Regions from separate parts of the Mesorhizobium sp. M1D.F.Ca.ET.043.01.1.1 genome, predicted to be linked through region 1. Evidence: riboswitches for the same ligand, from Rfam matches in the RefSeq annotation. Region 1 holds a riboswitch; the other holds the start of a gene.

Region 1 (7,863 bases):
AGGCTTCTGCTGGTTCCCGAGTTGAAAAAGCCAGTTGCACCTGGATGAGTGTGTCGCCGCCACCCAATAGCCCATCAGATGTTCAATGGCAGGCGGCGTCCGACGCTCGAACAGCAAGCGCCACGGCCGGCGGGTAGCCGATGCCACAGCTTTGGAGCTGCCCCGGATACTATTATAAGACCGATTGACGCGGGGCTCGACGCGTTTGCGGCAAATAAGCTCGAGTGTGGACAGAGATGTGACGTTCTATTGAGTCGCTGACCCAATCGGTAGCGACCTGGTGATCCACGCAACCAATTCCGGTCGTTTCTGTCACTAAGAACTCGATATTCGCTATTTGCACCTCGAAAGTCGCATAATTGGCAGTGAGAAACTCAACGCGTTGTGAGGATGGCATAGAGAAGCAGTAGCCCCTTCTCTAGTCTCGCTACGGGAAAAATTCTGGAAAATGGGTCTGCTTGGCTGGACGCAGAACGCTGTGGTTATTCAGCCGGCATTTCTGAAGCCTCTCCAAGACAAACAGCTTGCCTTCGCGCACGCTGTCTTCGAGCGGCTTCGGCTTCGCCAGATGCGCCGCAATCGCGCTGGCCAGCATGCAACCTGTCCCGCGCATCGATGTGGCAAGGCGCGGTGCATCGAAGCGGATGGGTTCGTGCCCGGAGCGTAACAGAATATCGGTCGACCGGGTTCCCGACGCATGCCCACCCTTGATCAGCAGGGCTTGAGGGCCGGCGGCCAGCAGTCTTTTTCCTTGTTGGAGCGCTCCGTCCTCATCCACTGCCAGTTCGGAGCCACTAAGGAGCGCCAGTTCAGGGAGGTTGGGCGTGACAATGCAGCAAAGCGGCATAAGATCGCGCTTCATGGCAGCGATAGCGCCTGCTTGCAGAAGTGCGCGGCCTGAGGTGGAGGCCAGCACAGGGTCGAGTACTGCGGGGACATGCGGAAATTTGCGCAGCACTGCGGCAACGGCAACAATGATCTTGGCAGTCGCCAGCATGCCGATCTTGATTGTGGCCACGTCGTTGGCCTGCAGCGCGGCGCACATCTGATTGGCCACCAGGCTAGGTGGCGAATAATAGATTTCGATCACGGCGTCATGCGTTTGCACCGTTAGCGCTGTGACGGCGAGACAGGTGCGCACGCCAATGGCAGAGATCGTCTCGATATCGCGTGCAATTCCAGCACCGCCACTGGAGTCCGATCCACCGACGACAAGCACATGTGGTTCTCGCCTCAGCGCCATTGGTCCGTCTTTTCGATCCATTCTCGCGTGCGCGCCTCGGGGTCGTCGTTGAGCGTGATGTCGGTCACCACCGCCGCGCTGTCCGCGCCAGCCGCAAAGACACCGTCGAGCCGCTCAGGGTTGAGGCCACCAATGGCGACCAATTGAAACGGCGCGACCTGGCGCTTCCATTCGCTGATCCGTTCGACCCCTTGCGGCGCCCATTTCATCTTCTTCAGGATGGTCGGATAGATGGGTCCAAGCGCTATGTAGTCAGGCTCGGCGGCCATCGCCGTTTCCAGCTCCTGATGATCATGTGTGCTCAGTCCGAGCCTTACGCCGGCTGCCCGTATCGCCAAGAGGTCAGCGGTCTGCAAATCCTCCTGGCCGAGATGTATGAAGTCGCAGCCTTCCTCGATTGCCAGGCGCCAGTGGTCGTTGACGATGAGTTGGCACTGGTATCGAGCACACAAGGCCTTCGCGGTGCGGATCTCCGCGCGCAACCCAGCCTCATCCACGGTCTTGATGCGCAGTTGCAGAAGCCGGACTCCGAGTGGGACCAGCCGTTCGATCCAGGCAGCGCTGTCGACGATCAGATAAAAGGGATCGAGCTTCATGAAAAAACGGCCCTGCCGACCATCGGTGTCGATGGCACGGCGACGTCGCGCGGTTCGAGCATTCCCGAACTGAACGCCTCACGACCGGCGTCGACCGCCTTACCGAAAGCACGCGCCATGCCGACCGGATATGCCGCCTTGGCGACCGCTGTGTTCAGGAGCACGGCGTCAAAGCCGAGTTCCATGACGGTGGCCGCGTGCGACGGCCGTCCGAGCCCCGCATCCACAATCAGCGGGACGCCAGGGAAATATCCGCGCATCGAGCGCAGCGCCGTCATGTTGACCGGTCCCAAGGCGGAACCGATCGGTGCGCACCACGGCATCAGGACCTTGCAGCCCGTTTCCAGCAGCCGCTCGGCGACAACGAGATCGTCGGTGGTATAGGGGAATACCGCAAAGCCGTCCTCGCACAGGATGCGGGCGGCTTCAACCAGACCGAACACATCCGGCTGTAGCGTGTCGTGATTGCCGATCACTTCGAGCTTGATCCAGTTGGTGCCGAAGACCTCGCGCGCCATTTTCGCGGTGGTGACGGCTTCCTTGACGGAGAGGCAGCCGGCGGTATTGGGCAGGATTCTGGCGCCCAGCGAGCGGATCAACGACCAGAATTGTTCGCCGGCTCTACCGCCCGCCATCTCACGCCGCAACGAGACGGTCACCACCGACGTGCCCGACGCCTTGACTGCATCGGCAAGGATGGCCGGCGAAGGATATTGAGCGGTGCCGAGAAGCAGGCGCGACGAAAGCTCGGTTCCATAAAGCTCCAACATGCTAGCCGCCCTGCATGGGCGAGAGGATTTCGATCCGGTCGCCGTCGCTCAACTGGAACTCCGTGCGGTTGGCTTTGTGCACGAGGTCGCCGTTGACGGCGGTGGCGAGCCAATCGCCCTCATAGTCGAGCGCGGCAAGCAACTCGGCCAGCGTGGTGGCGGCAATCTCACGCGCCTCGCCGTTGACCATCAGTTTCATGAGCATGCTCCTTGGTTCTGTCTTGACTGAAAACCAGGCCGGCAGCCTGGCGCGCCATGGCGGGGGCGAGGAGAAAACCGTGACGATAAAGACCGTTGATCGCGATGATCTCACCGTCTGTTTCGACGCGTGGCAAATTGTCGGGAAATGCCGGACGGACACCCACACCGGTTTCAACGATCTCGGCCTCACCAAAGGCCGGATGGAGGGCATGGGCGGCGCCCAGCAGCTCCATCATGGAACGCGCCGTCACCGGTCCGGCGCTCTGGCTTTCAATCATCGTCGCTCCGATCATGAAACGGTGATCGGTGCGCGGCACGGCATAAAGCGGAAAGCGTGGATGAAGCAAACGGACCGGCCGCGACAGCGAGACATCAGGCGTGCGAAGGATCAGCATTTCGCCGCGAACACCGCGCAGCCTGTCATCGGCCGCTGCCATTCCCATGCAGTCTATCTGACGGGCGAAACCCGAAACAGGCCGGGCGTCGCAGCCGAAGTGGAATTTGACACCCATGGTCGCAAGGTTGTCATGAAGTGCCGCCATCGCCTGGCGTGGGTCGAGGTGAGCCTCGTTGGGGAAGAGCAATCCACGCCGGAAGCGGCCGGCGAGGTCGGGTTCCAGGAGCGCAATTTCGTTTTCATCGACGCGCCTATGCCCTGACGTGCGACTGGCGAACCGGTCAAGCTCACCGGCATCACGCGGCGCGGCCACGACCAATGTCCCGGCCCGTGTCACCTGACCCGACAGCACCGCATCCCACCAGTCGGCAGCGTCGCGTCCGAGATCCAGCACCGGCTGCTCCGCGCTTTCGCGCTCGCACCATGGCGCCAGCATGCCGCCGGCGAACCACGACGCGTTGCCGCCAAGGCCATGCCGCATCTCGGCGACTGTGACCGTCGCGCCGCGGGCGGCGAGTTCGAAAGCGACGGTGAGGCCGGCAACGCCGGCCCCTTTGACGAGCACCCTCATGATGGTTTGGGAGCCTCCGGCACGACCGGTACGCCAGTCTCGTCCGCCGGCATGTAGAGATCGCCGCCCTCCCGGTATTTTGCCGCCATTGCCGCCATGCCTTCCTTCTGAGCCTCGGCACGGATGTCGTGGGAAATGCGCATGGAGCAGAATTTCGGCCCGCACATCGAACAGAAATGTGCCAGCTTGTGCGCCTCCTTGGGCAAGGTCTGGTCGTGGAAGGACCGTGCGGTTTCGGGGTCGAGCGACAGGTTGAACTGGTCCTCCCAGCGGAACTCGAAGCGCGCGCGCGAAAGGGCATCATCCCTGGTTTTCGCTGCCGGATGGCCCTTCGCCAGATCGGCTGCATGGGCGGCTATCTTGTAAGTGATCACCCCAATCTTGACGTCGTTGCGGTCGGGAAGGCCGAGATGCTCTTTCGGCGTGACGTAGCAAAGCATTGCGGTGCCGAACCAGCCTATCATGGCGGCACCTATCCCTGAGGTGATGTGGTCATAGCCCGGCGCGATGTCGGTCGTCAGCGGCCCCAACGTGTAGAACGGCGCCTCACCGCACACTGCGAGCTGCTTGTCCATGTTCTGCCTGATCTTGTGCATGGGGACATGGCCCGGGCCTTCGATCATCACCTGGCAGTCCTTTGCCCAGGCAATCTTGGTGAGTTCTCCAAGTGTTTCCAGTTCGGCGAATTGCGCCGCGTCGTTCGCATCGGCGATTGAACCGGGACGAAGGCCGTCGCCGAGCGAGAAGGAAACGTCATAGGCTCTGGCGATGTCGCAGATCTCCTCGAAATGCTCGTAGAGGAAGCTCTCCCGGTGATGGTGCAGGCACCATTTGGCCATGATCGAGCCGCCGCGCGAGACGATGCCCGTGACCCGGTCGACGGTCAGCGGTATGTAGTGCAGCCGCACGCCGGCGTGGATGGTGAAATAGTCGACGCCTTGCTCGGCCTGCTCGATCAGCGTGTCGCGATAGACCTCCCAGTTGAGGTCCTCGGCGATGCCGCCGACCTTTTCGAGCGCCTGATAGAGCGGCACCGTGCCGATCGGCACCGGTGCATTGCGCACGATCCAGTCGCGGATGTTGTGGATGTTGCGGCCGGTCGACAGGTCCATCACCGTATCGGCGCCCCAGCGGATCGCCCACACCATCTTTTCGACCTCTTCGGCCATCGACGATGTGACAGCCGAGTTACCGATGTTGGCGTTGATCTTCACCAGGAAATTTCGCCCGATGATCATCGGTTCGCTCTCGGGATGATTGATGTTGGCGGGAATGATTGCGCGTCCGCGCGCCACCTCGTCGCGCACGAATTCGGGTGTGACGAAATCTGGGATCGCCGCGCCGAAGGCTTCGCCGTCGCGTTGCAGCTTGCCGCGCATCACCTCGCGGCCGAGATTCTCGCGGATGGCTACGAACTCCATTTCTGGCGTGATGATGCCGGCGCGCGCATAGGCAAGTTGGGTCACCGCCTTGCCCTGCTTGGCCTTGAGCGGCCGATTGCGTATCGGAAATTCCGGTGTCAGGCGCTCGCCGGTGGCGAATCCATTGTCTTCCGGCCGGACGTGGCGGCCGTCATAGGCTTCGACATCGCAACGCGCCGTGACCCATTCGTGGCGAAGCCGGGCAAGGCCTTTTTCGATGCTGGTTTGGACTGATGGATCGGTGTAGGGGCCGGACGGATCGTAGACGGTGACGGGCGGTTCGCCGGCCGTCGGATGGACGGAAATCTCGCGCATCGGCACCCTGATCTGCGGGTAGAGGACGCCGGGCTTGTGGATTTTCCGCGAGGCGGGCAGTGGTCCCGTCGACACGGCGGGGGTGAGGGCATTCATCGTGAGGCTCCTTTGCTCATGCATTGGAGACCCAGTTCTGTGCCGGAAGGATGAAAAGACGCTTCTGTAGACCTGCTGCAGCAGGACCTCGGGCGTAAACTCCCGCAAAGCGCTTGCACCGTCCCTACGCCAGTATGAACTGGATCAGGTTCAACGGGTCACTGCGCCGCGAAAGCCAGCAGTATCTCAGCCCCTTACCGGGACTCCCCTCGTGAATGCCTCAAGTTGAATGGGCCGGTGCTGCTTTGTCAAGCGCCTTCGGGCGCCTTCGGGCGCCTTCGGCCGGTGGCGACGTCCGGCGGCCGGCCGAGCGGAGAGCTCGCGCATGCATCGGGGACAAGTCACGCCCCGTAGACCAGGGCTGGAATGGCCAAAGTCTCATTCGCTTCGTGAAGGATGGAAAAACTGTATCGGCCATGTGCGTCGAGATCGACCGAGTAGCTCAGGCGGTCACGGATGTGGTTATCCTGGTCGAAGGCGACGATTTGCGGCTTCAGCGAGGTGATTTGCACCACGTCCAGGTAGATGGAGTTGCAGATATGATCTGGTCGTCGGGCTGGCAGGTGCAAGCGGCCGCTCTATTCAGGATGCGGCATCGGCGGCGTTCCCGATACCAATGATATCTTGCGGGCAACTTATGCAATCACCGGCTTCGTAAAACCCGACGGCGGCGGCCGTGTCCTGGCGCTGAGGATGTGCCGCTGTTCCAGCAGAGAAATCGCGTGGGCGCGGAGTTTTCGCTCTGCGAGGAAGAGTTGACGCAATCGTTTAGCTTGCTTGCAGTTCGTAGAGACCCGCCTTTGAAAGCAACTAAGCTATTGCATTGATATGTTGGTGCGCGATCGATCGCTACATAGCCGGCCGCCATTATCCGAGTATTGATCCGCCGGTGTTCGTGTTGCCGTATATGGCAATCCCTGCGAGATCGTCGCGGCCGGATCGGCCGCACCCTCTAGTCATAAAAGGGGAAGCGACCGAGAATTCCGCTGCCGAAAACTTCTCTGGCTTGGCTATGCATGCGGTAGATGAGATCGCCGCCTACCGCGACCTGGTCGAGGAAGGCATCGACGCCCAGTTCGGACAGCCTGGTTATCGCAATGCGTTAGCGGCTCAGACTTGCGGTCTCGAGAGCGGCCTTTGGGGGTCACCTCTTTTTTGTTTCAGAGGTTGGAAGACGGCTGCTCGTTACCCAATAGAAATGGCGACTACGGAACGCGATCGATCGCGGCCATCAGGAAACACCTGTCTTCGGCTCAACCTCGACATGGCGTCCGATCGACCGCAGATATACAGCTATCTCGTCCATGAGATGATCGCGTTCGCCGTAGATCTCAGCAATCCTGCGCAGCTGTGGCTCGACGGACCTCCGTTGCGCCGGCGTCAAATCAGCATCGCCAAAGACATATCCCAAGTTGCCAATCGCGCAAATGTTGCAGCCGGCCTCCACAACTGCTTGCACGAATGCCGGAATGTCTTTTTCTTGCATAGTCTTCATGTCGAACCTCTCGTGAATGGCGTGCTTGCGCGCCCATGCTGCCTTTTCAGCGTGTCCTCTGGGCGGCGCAAGCCTTGAGCGTAATTGTGCCGGGCAACCTCGACTATCCCGTCTGCCACGCTCTTTAGAGTCGGTGGGGTCTGGTGATTGCAGGCTGGGCCACTCAAAAGCCTGCAAGAAGAAAGTCATGGCGACCATTGCTCAAGATCGCGAGGGTGCGTGCAAGACCTTCCGTTGGCAGTCATGCACGCTCACCCAGCAACTGGGTATTGAGCAACTGGGTCTCACGTCGCGGGTCTCGTGTGCTTCACAGCCGAAAATAAGGTACCACCGTGGCTATTCTCAAGTGCAGGCTACCTCTTCAGGACACGGCGGAGTGCCTTCCGACGCACCCCTGGTGCAACGTGCGACCTAACGAGACACATCTCGTTCGCGTTCCCTCGACCTTTCTTCGTATTGCTGCTTGCCCTGCGATTTCAGGCCCTCTGCTAGCTTCTCGGCCGCTCTTTGGCCTGCAATGTCACTATTCAAGATCATATCCGACATCCCTGGATGGTCATAACCGTAATGCGCATGCAGTTTCCCTCACGAGCAGCGCCTATCCGTCGATTAGTTCGTCTTCCGGAACCCGAAGCCCTTTTTATCCGGCGTACCTATCCACCATTCAACCGGTATACCTTTCCCAACTTTGGCGGACCATTTACCTCAGGCATGATCATCTCGCGTGACATTTTTTTTTGGCGCCATCATCGCACGTG
Region 2 (7,863 bases), 2.4 Mb from region 1:
TCGCGACTGGAACCGGCTCTATGGGCCGCGCGGGCTTTTCCAACACCAGAGCGTGGTGCCTGAGACCGCCGCGCGGCGCGCCGTGCCGACCCTGCTCGAAGCGGCGCGGCGGGCAGGCCAAGGCTCGTTTCTCACGGTGCTGAAGCGGTTTGGCGACGTCCGTTCGCCCGCGTTGCTGTCGTTCCCGCGGCCCGGCTACACGTTGACGCTCGATTTCCCCAACAAAGGCGAAATGACGCTGAGCCTCCTCGCCGAGCTGGACTGCATCACGGTCGAGGCCGGTGGCGCCGTCAATCCCTACAAGGATGCGCGCATGGGCCCCGAAACCTTCGCGGCGTCCTTCCCGGAATGGCAGCGGCTGGAGGCGCTTCGCGATCCCGCCTTCCTATCGAGTTTCTGGGCGCGGACAGCGAAAAACTGGATGTTGGACGAGGTGCGGCCGAGGCGGCGGAATAGGTCGAATTTGAGTAAGTCTTGGTAAATAGAACGTTAATTTCGGGGTTTACTCAAAATAGACATGTGATTTCACGAAATATTTGCGGGTTTGTAGTAGGACCGCTCTGGGGCGGGGTGGCAACAATGAAATACATCGTCTTTATTCTCTTCACGGTCCTGACCAATGCCGCTGCGCAGCTCATGCTGAAGCAAGGCATGATGTCGATGGGACCGATCTCGTTCGAGGGCGTCAATCCGCTCTTGAAGCTGCTGCAGATCGTGTTCAGCCCATGGGTCTTCCTCGGCCTGTGCACCTTCGTCATCTCGATGGCCTCGCATCTCTATGTGCTGTCGAAGGTCGAGCTCAGCTTCGCCTATCCATTCCTCAGCCTCGCCTATGTCGCGGTCGCGGTCTTTGCCTATTTCGTCTTCCGCGAGGACCTCAATGGCTGGCGCATCGCCGGCATTGCCTGCATCTGCGTCGGTACCGTGCTGATCGCGCAAAGCGGCCGCGATCTGGGCGGCCGCGATCTGGGCGGCCGCGGGCAGGAGGACCAAACCGCTTCCATCACTTCCGACAAGATCGGCACAAGCGAGATCGTTCGATGAGACATGTGATTTTCGGAGGCGACGGTTTCGTCGGCCGTCACCTTGCCCCCAAGCTTGCCGATGTCGGCGAGAACGTCGTTGTCGCCGACATCGTCAAGAGCGACCTGCCGCACTATCGTTCGGTGCGCTTTATCACTTGCGACGTGACCGATCCGGCTTCGGTCGCTGCAGTCGGCCTCAGGGCCGACGACATGGTCTACAATCTGTCGGCCAAGATGCTGTCGCCGATCCAGGTGCGCGCCAGGCGGCACGACTTCTTCTTCCCGGTGAATTTCCACGGCACCGAGCACATCATCCAGGCGATGGACATGGCCGGCGCCTCGAAGCTGGTGCACTACACGACCGACATGATCTACGGCCATACGGTGGTGCTGCCGATGACCGAGGAGCACCCGGTGGCGCCGCTCGGCGAATATGGCCTGTCGAAGCTCAGGACCGAGGAGCTCGCCGCCGAATGGCGCAAGCGCGGCATGTCGATCTCGCTGTTCAGGCCGCGCCTGATCATCGGCCCCGGGCGCCTAGGCATCCTGGAAAAGCTCTTCAAGCTGATCGATTGGAACCTGCCGGTGCCGATGATCGGCTCCGGCCGGAACCCCTACCAGTTCATCTCGGTGTTCGACTGCGCCGAGGCGGCGCGCGCGGCCTGGAAGGCCGGCGTGCCGAACGAGGCCTATAATCTTGGCTCGCTCAATCCGCCGCCGGTGAGAAAGCTGCTCGGCGACCTGATCCGCCATGCCGGCTCGAGATCGATTCTGCTGCCGACGCCGGGCTGGGCGGTCAAGCGCACGCTGGACCTGCTCGACCAGTTGAACATGCCGATCATGGATCCGGAGCAATACCTGATCGCCGATGAGGACTGCGTGCTCGACGTGTCCAAGGCCGAGCGCCAGCTCGGCTGGGTGCCGCAATATCGCGACGAGGACATGCTGATCGCCGCCTACAGCGAATACCGCGCCAAGAAGGACGGCCACGCCGTCGCCACCGAACAGGTTCCTGCCGAATAAGGCGACGAAGGGAGATTTTCGAGATGACCGTCATGGCCAAGCCGGAACACAAGGGCACGCGCGCGCTGGTCGAGGCGCCGGCGCTGTCGCCCGCCACCATCGCCAAGCCCGACCTGATCAGCGTCGAGCAGGCCAAGGCGATGGACGTCGCCCGCATCACCGGCCTGTTCAAGGCGCATCTCAATCCGGGCCAGCTGCATTTCATGAAGCTGCTCGGCTTCCACAAGGTCAAGGTCGAGCGCGCCGAAGGCATGTTCTACATCGACCAGAACGGCCGCGAGATACTCGACTTCTTCGGCGGCTTCGGTTCGCTGGCCTTCGGCCACAACCATCCGCGCATCCTGGAAGCGCGCAAGAAATTCCAGGAGGAGAAGCGCCAGGAGATCGCCATCGCCTTCATGTCGCAATATGCGGCGGCGCTCGCGCACAACATCGCCAAGTGCTCGCCCGGCGATCTCGACATGGTGTTCCTCGGCTCGTCGGGTTCGGAAGCCATGGAAGCGGCGGTGAAGCTCGCCGAACGCGCCGCCGGCCCGAAGCGGCCGAAGATCGTCTATGCGGAGAACTCCTTCCACGGCAAGACCAAGGGCGTGCTGGCGATCACCGACGGCCAGCTCTACCGGGCCGACTTCAAGGTGGCCGACAATGTCGTGCGCGTTCCCTTTGCCGACATCGACGCGGTCGAGCGCCTGTTCAAGAGCGATCCCGAGATCGGCGTGATCGTGCTTGAAACCATCCAGGGCGGCGGCGGCATCATCCAGGCAGAGGCGCAATACTGGCAGAAGCTGCGCGCGCTCTGCGACCGGCATGGCGTGCTGTGGGTCGCCGACGAAGTGCAGTGCGGCTATGGCCGCTCCGGCCGTTTCTACGCCTTCGAGCACTATGGCGTGGTGCCGGATGTGACGGCGCTGGCGAAATCGCTCGGCGGCGGCAAGGCGGCGGTCGGCGCCATGATCGCCAGGCGCGACGTCCACATGAAGGCCTATGGCACGCCGAAGACGGCGATGATCCATGCCATGGCGACGTTCGGCGGCATGGGCGAGGCCTGCGTCACCGCGATCGAGGCACTGAACGTCCTCTATGACGAGGGCCTGATCGACAATGCGGCTTCGACTGGCGACTACCTCCTGCAGCGGCTGCAGGCGCTCAAGGCGAAATATCCGAAGATCATCAAGGATGTGCGCGGCAAGGGCTTCATGGTCGGGCTCGAGTTTCACGATTTCTCGCACACCTTGCCGATGGTGCTGCGTCCGGTGGTGAGCGTGCTCGACGACAAGCTGAAGGGCTCGCTCTCCGGCTTCGTCGGCTCGCTGCTCCTGCGCGACTGCGACGTGCTCGTCGCCTTCACCGAATACAACCGCAACGTTATCCGGCTCGAGCCGCCGCTGATCTGCCAGCGCGAGCATGTCGATCGTTTCGTCGATGCCTTCGACAGCCTGCTGTCGCGCGGCATCGTGGCGATCGTGAAGGATTTCGTGAAGAGCCAGGTCCGCTGAGGCCGGCGATGCTGACCAGGCCGCCCATTGCCCCGACCAATGCGCTCGACCGGCTGACCGGCGCCGGTCTTGCCTGGGGCGAGGGAACATACGCACGGTTCGCCGCGCCGATCGGCGCGGCTGCCTTCTCGCTCTACATCCTGCTCACCGCTGTGACGGCCTGGTTCATGCCAGATGCCAATTGGGACATGCTGGCTTACCTCGCGATTGCCGAAGAAGGCACCTATCCAGATCCGAAGGCGCTGCATGACTATGCCTACAGCACAGTGAAAGCCGGCGTGTCGGCGGGCGACTACAAGACGTTGTCCGATGATGGCGGCGGCTTCCGCAGCCACATGGCGGAAAATGCTGCCGACTTCCATTCGCTGCTCGGCATGTACCGGATCAAGTTCCTCTACGCCGGGATCCTGTCGAGTGTCAGCCATGTCGTCTCGCCGGTTGAAGCGATGCGGCTGGTGCAGGTGTTCTCGGCGTTGTTGTTCGGCGCGATCACGCTCGCCTGGCTGCGCTCGGCAGGCGCGCTGGCGCTGGCGCCGGTCGTCGGCGCGGTGCTGATCATGGCCGCTTTCGGCGACGCGGCACGGGCCTCGACGCCCGACCTCTTGTGCTCGGCGCTGTTTCTCGGCGGGCTATTTGCCTATGTGCGCAAACGCGAAGCGGCGACGGCGATCCTGCTTTTCCTCGCCTTCATGGCGCGGCCGGACAACATCGTCTTCCTCGCCATTTTCGCCGTGCTGCTGGTCGCGTTCCGCCAGAAGGCGTGGGGGGCGCTGGCGGGCTTTGCCGCCTCGTTCGTCGCCTATTTCGCCATCTCGCATTGGGCGCAGCATCCCGGCTGGTGGCCGCATCTGTGGTTCTCCAGCATCGAGCAGCACTACAATATGGACGGTTTCGAGCCGCCGTTCTCGGTGGCGGCCTATCTCAAGGCTTTCGCCGCCTCGGTGGTGCGCGCCATCGACGTCAACAACTGGGTCGGCGTTTCCGTGCTGGCTTTAGCCGGATGGTATGGGCTCGACCGCGCCGGGTTCCGGCTCGACCGCCGCGCCGGTATCCTGCTTGCGGCATTGGTGCTCGGCGTGCTTGCCAAGTTCACCGTCTTTCCGATCCACGATACCCGCATCTATTTCCCTAACCTTCTGCCGCCCTTCCTGCTGCTGGCAGCGCCGCTGATGGCGCTCTGGGCATCGGCGAGCCCGGGCGGGCAGCGCGAGGCGCAGCATCTCGTTCCCGGAGGCAAGTCATGAGCCCGGTTTCCAGCTTCGCGCGCGTTCTGTTGTCGCTCGGCTTGCCTGCCAGCCTGCTCGATCGCGGGCCCGCGCTGCGCGGCACCAAGTTCCTCGCCAAGGCGGCGCTCAAGGCGCGCTTCGGCGGTGGACGGCCGTTCCAGATGGTCAATGTCGGCGCCTGCGACGGCGCGCTGTTCGACGACGTGACGCCCTGGCTGCACCGCATCAGGGGTGCTCGGGCGATGCTGGTCGAGCCGATCCCGTACAACCAGAAGCGGCTGCGCGCCAATTATCCGGACAAAAGCCGCTTCGTCATCGAGCCGGTGGCTGTGACCAGGACAAAGGGCACGATAACGGTCCACACCTTTGATGCCGCCGCGCTCGAGGCCGGCACGCTGCCGATCGAGTTCATCGGCTGCTCGTCGGTGACCGACACCAATCTGATGTCGGGCAAGAATGCCTGGGGCGAGGCCGACGCCAACTTCAACAAGTTCGCGCCGCATCTGAAGGACATCGAGGTGCCGTCGGAGACGCTGCAGACGCTGCTCGACCGCAACGGCATCGGCTATATCGACGCTTTCCTGGTCGATTGCGAGGGCGCCGACTGGATGGTGTTCGACCAACTCGAGCTCCAGCGCTACCGGCCCGGCATGATCAAGATCGAGGTCGGCGCGCTGCCGGCCGCCGAGATCGGCCAGGTCGTGGTCAAGCTGAAGACCGCCGGCTATCAGGTCGGCTTCCAGGCCGAGGACATCTGGGCCTTCGCCTGACTTTCGCCGTCGGCTTACGCTCCACCGCCATTGTCGGCCCGGCCGGCCTTGATGCGCTTGACAAGACGGCGCCGGCCCGTTCAACTTGAGCCATTCACCAGGGGAGTCCCGGCAAGGGGCTGAGATACTGCTGGCTTTCGCGGCGCAGTGACCCGTTGAACCTGATCCAGTTCATACTGGCGTAGGGACGGTGCAAGCGCTTTGCGGGGCTCCATGCCCGAAGACCTGTTTCGCGCAGGTGGACCAAGGCGGCTTTTCATCCTTCCGGCACAGAACTGGGTCTCCAATGCAGATGAGCAAAGGAGCCTCAAATGAATGCCTTGACCCCCACCGTTTCGACGGGACCGCTGCCTGCGTCGCGGAAGATCCACAAGAGCGGCATCCTCCATCCGCAGGTCAGGGTTCCGATGCGCGAGATCGCCGTCCACCCCACCGCCGGCGAGCCGCCGGTGACGGTCTACGATCCGTCGGGCCCCTATACCGACCCGGCGATCGAAACGGACATCGAAAAAGGACTTGCCCGGCTTCGCCAGGACTGGATCGCGGCGCGCGGCGATGTCGAAGCCTATGACGGCCGCCACGTCCGGCCGGAGGACAACGGATTTGCGACGGGCGAACGGCTGACGCCGGAATTTCCTGTCCGCAATCGTCCGCTGCGGGGGAAGGCCGGCAAGGCGGTGACGCAGCTTGCCTATGCACGCGCAGGCATCATCACGCCCGAGATGGAGTTCGTGGCCATACGCGAGAACCTTGGCCGCGAGATGCTGCGGGGCAGGCTGCAACAGGATGGGGAAGCGTTCGGCGCGTCGATACCGGATTTCGTCACGCCGGAATTCGTGCGCGACGAGGTGGCGCGCGGCCGCGCCATCATCCCCGCCAACATCAACCATCCCGAGAGCGAGCCAATGATCATCGGCCGCAACTTCCTGGTGAAGATCAACGCCAACATCGGCAACTCCGCCGTCACCTCCTCGATGGCCGAGGAGGTCGAAAAAATGGTCTGGGCGATCCGCTGGGGCGCCGACACGGTGATGGACCTGTCGACCGGCCGCAACATCCACAACATCCGCGAATGGATCGTGCGCAACGCGCCGGTGCCGATCGGCACGGTGCCGCTCTACCAGGCGCTGGAGAAGGTCGGCGGCATTGCCGAGGACCTGAGCTGGGAGGTCTATCGCGACACGCTGATCGAGCAGGCGGAGCAGGGCGTCGACTATTTCACCATCCACGCCGGCGTGCGGCTGCACTACATCCCACTGACCGTCGACCGGGTCACGGGCATCGTCTCGCGCGGCGGGTCGATCATGGCCAAATGGTGCCTGCACCATCACCGCGAAAGCTTCCTTTACGAGCACTTCGAAGAAATCTGCGACATCGCCAGGGCCTATGACGTCTCCTTCTCGCTCGGCGATGGCCTTCGCCCCGGGTCGATCGCCGACGCGAACGACAAAGCGCAGTTCGCCGAACTGGAGACGCTTGGCGAACTGACCAAGATTGCCTGGGCAAGGGACTGCCAGGTGATGATCGAAGGGCCCGGCCATGTTCCCATGCACAAGATCAAGCAGAACATGGACAAGCAGCTTGCCGTCTGCGGCGAGGCGCCGTTCTACACCCTCGGACCATTGACCACGGACATAGCGCCCGGCTACGACCACATCACATCCGGCATCGGCGCCGCCATGATCGGCTGGTTCGGCACGGCAATGCTCTGTTACGTGACGCCGAAGGAACATCTCGGCCTGCCGGACCGCAACGACGTCAAGACCGGCGTCATCACCTACAGAATAGCCGCGCATGCGGCAGACCTTGCCAAGGGGCATCCGGCTGCGAAGGTCCGCGACGACGCGCTTTCCCGCGCGCGCTTCGAGTTCCGCTGGGAAGACCAGTTCAACCTGTCGCTCGATCCCGAAACGGCGCGCTCGTTCCACGACGAAACCTTGCCCAAGGAAGCACACAAGGTGGCGCATTTCTGCTCCATGTGCGGGCCGAAATTCTGCTCCATGCGCATCTCCCACGACATCCGCGCGGAAGCGCAGAAGGAGGGAATGGCGGCGATGGCGGAGAAATACCGCGCCGGCGGCGATCTCTACATGCCGGTCGACGCCAACTCGGCCGAGCCGTCATGAAGGTGCTGGTCAAAGGGGCCGGCGTCGCCGGCCTCACCGTGGCCTATGAGCTCGTCCGCCGCGGCGCGGCGGTCACCGTCGCCGAGGTCCGGCCTCGCCTGGGCGGCAATGCGTCGTGGGCCGCAGGCGGCATGCTGGCGCCATGGTGCGAGCGCGAGAGCGCGGAGCAGCCGGTGCTGGATCTCGGACGCGGCGCC

The links. Region 1 has a riboswitch for thiamine pyrophosphate ahead of thiC (phosphomethylpyrimidine synthase ThiC). Riboswitches for the same ligand answer to the same signal wherever they lie in the genome.
Region 2: it holds a riboswitch for thiamine pyrophosphate, as region 1 does, so the genes downstream of both, thiC (phosphomethylpyrimidine synthase ThiC) here and thiC (phosphomethylpyrimidine synthase ThiC) in region 1, are expected to answer to the same signal.

Annotation. Positions count from the first base shown of each region.
Region 1 is NZ_CP034444.1:3,777,083-3,784,945, forward strand. Features, by position in the region: gene EJ067_RS18520 (hydroxymethylpyrimidine/phosphomethylpyrimidine kinase) at 428-1,243, opposite strand; gene EJ067_RS18525 (thiamine phosphate synthase) at 1,234-1,839, opposite strand; gene EJ067_RS18530 (thiazole synthase) at 1,836-2,609, opposite strand; gene thiS (sulfur carrier protein ThiS) at 2,611-2,808, opposite strand; gene thiO (glycine oxidase ThiO) at 2,777-3,778, opposite strand; gene thiC (phosphomethylpyrimidine synthase ThiC) at 3,775-5,610, opposite strand; TPP riboswitch at 5,714-5,830, opposite strand; gene EJ067_RS18550 (hypothetical protein) at 5,952-6,179, opposite strand; gene EJ067_RS35830 (hypothetical protein) at 6,842-7,303, opposite strand.
Region 2 is NZ_CP034444.1:6,166,661-6,174,523, forward strand. Features, by position in the region: partial or broken gene EJ067_RS29505 (FAD-binding oxidoreductase) at 1-456, shown strand, start outside; gene EJ067_RS29510 (EamA family transporter) at 580-1,044, shown strand; gene EJ067_RS29515 (NAD(P)-dependent oxidoreductase) at 1,041-2,048, shown strand; gene EJ067_RS29520 (aspartate aminotransferase family protein) at 2,072-3,544, shown strand; gene EJ067_RS29525 (hypothetical protein) at 3,553-4,788, shown strand; gene EJ067_RS29530 (FkbM family methyltransferase) at 4,785-5,540, shown strand; TPP riboswitch at 5,630-5,746, shown strand; gene thiC (phosphomethylpyrimidine synthase ThiC) at 5,852-7,666, shown strand; gene thiO (glycine oxidase ThiO) at 7,663-7,863, shown strand, end outside.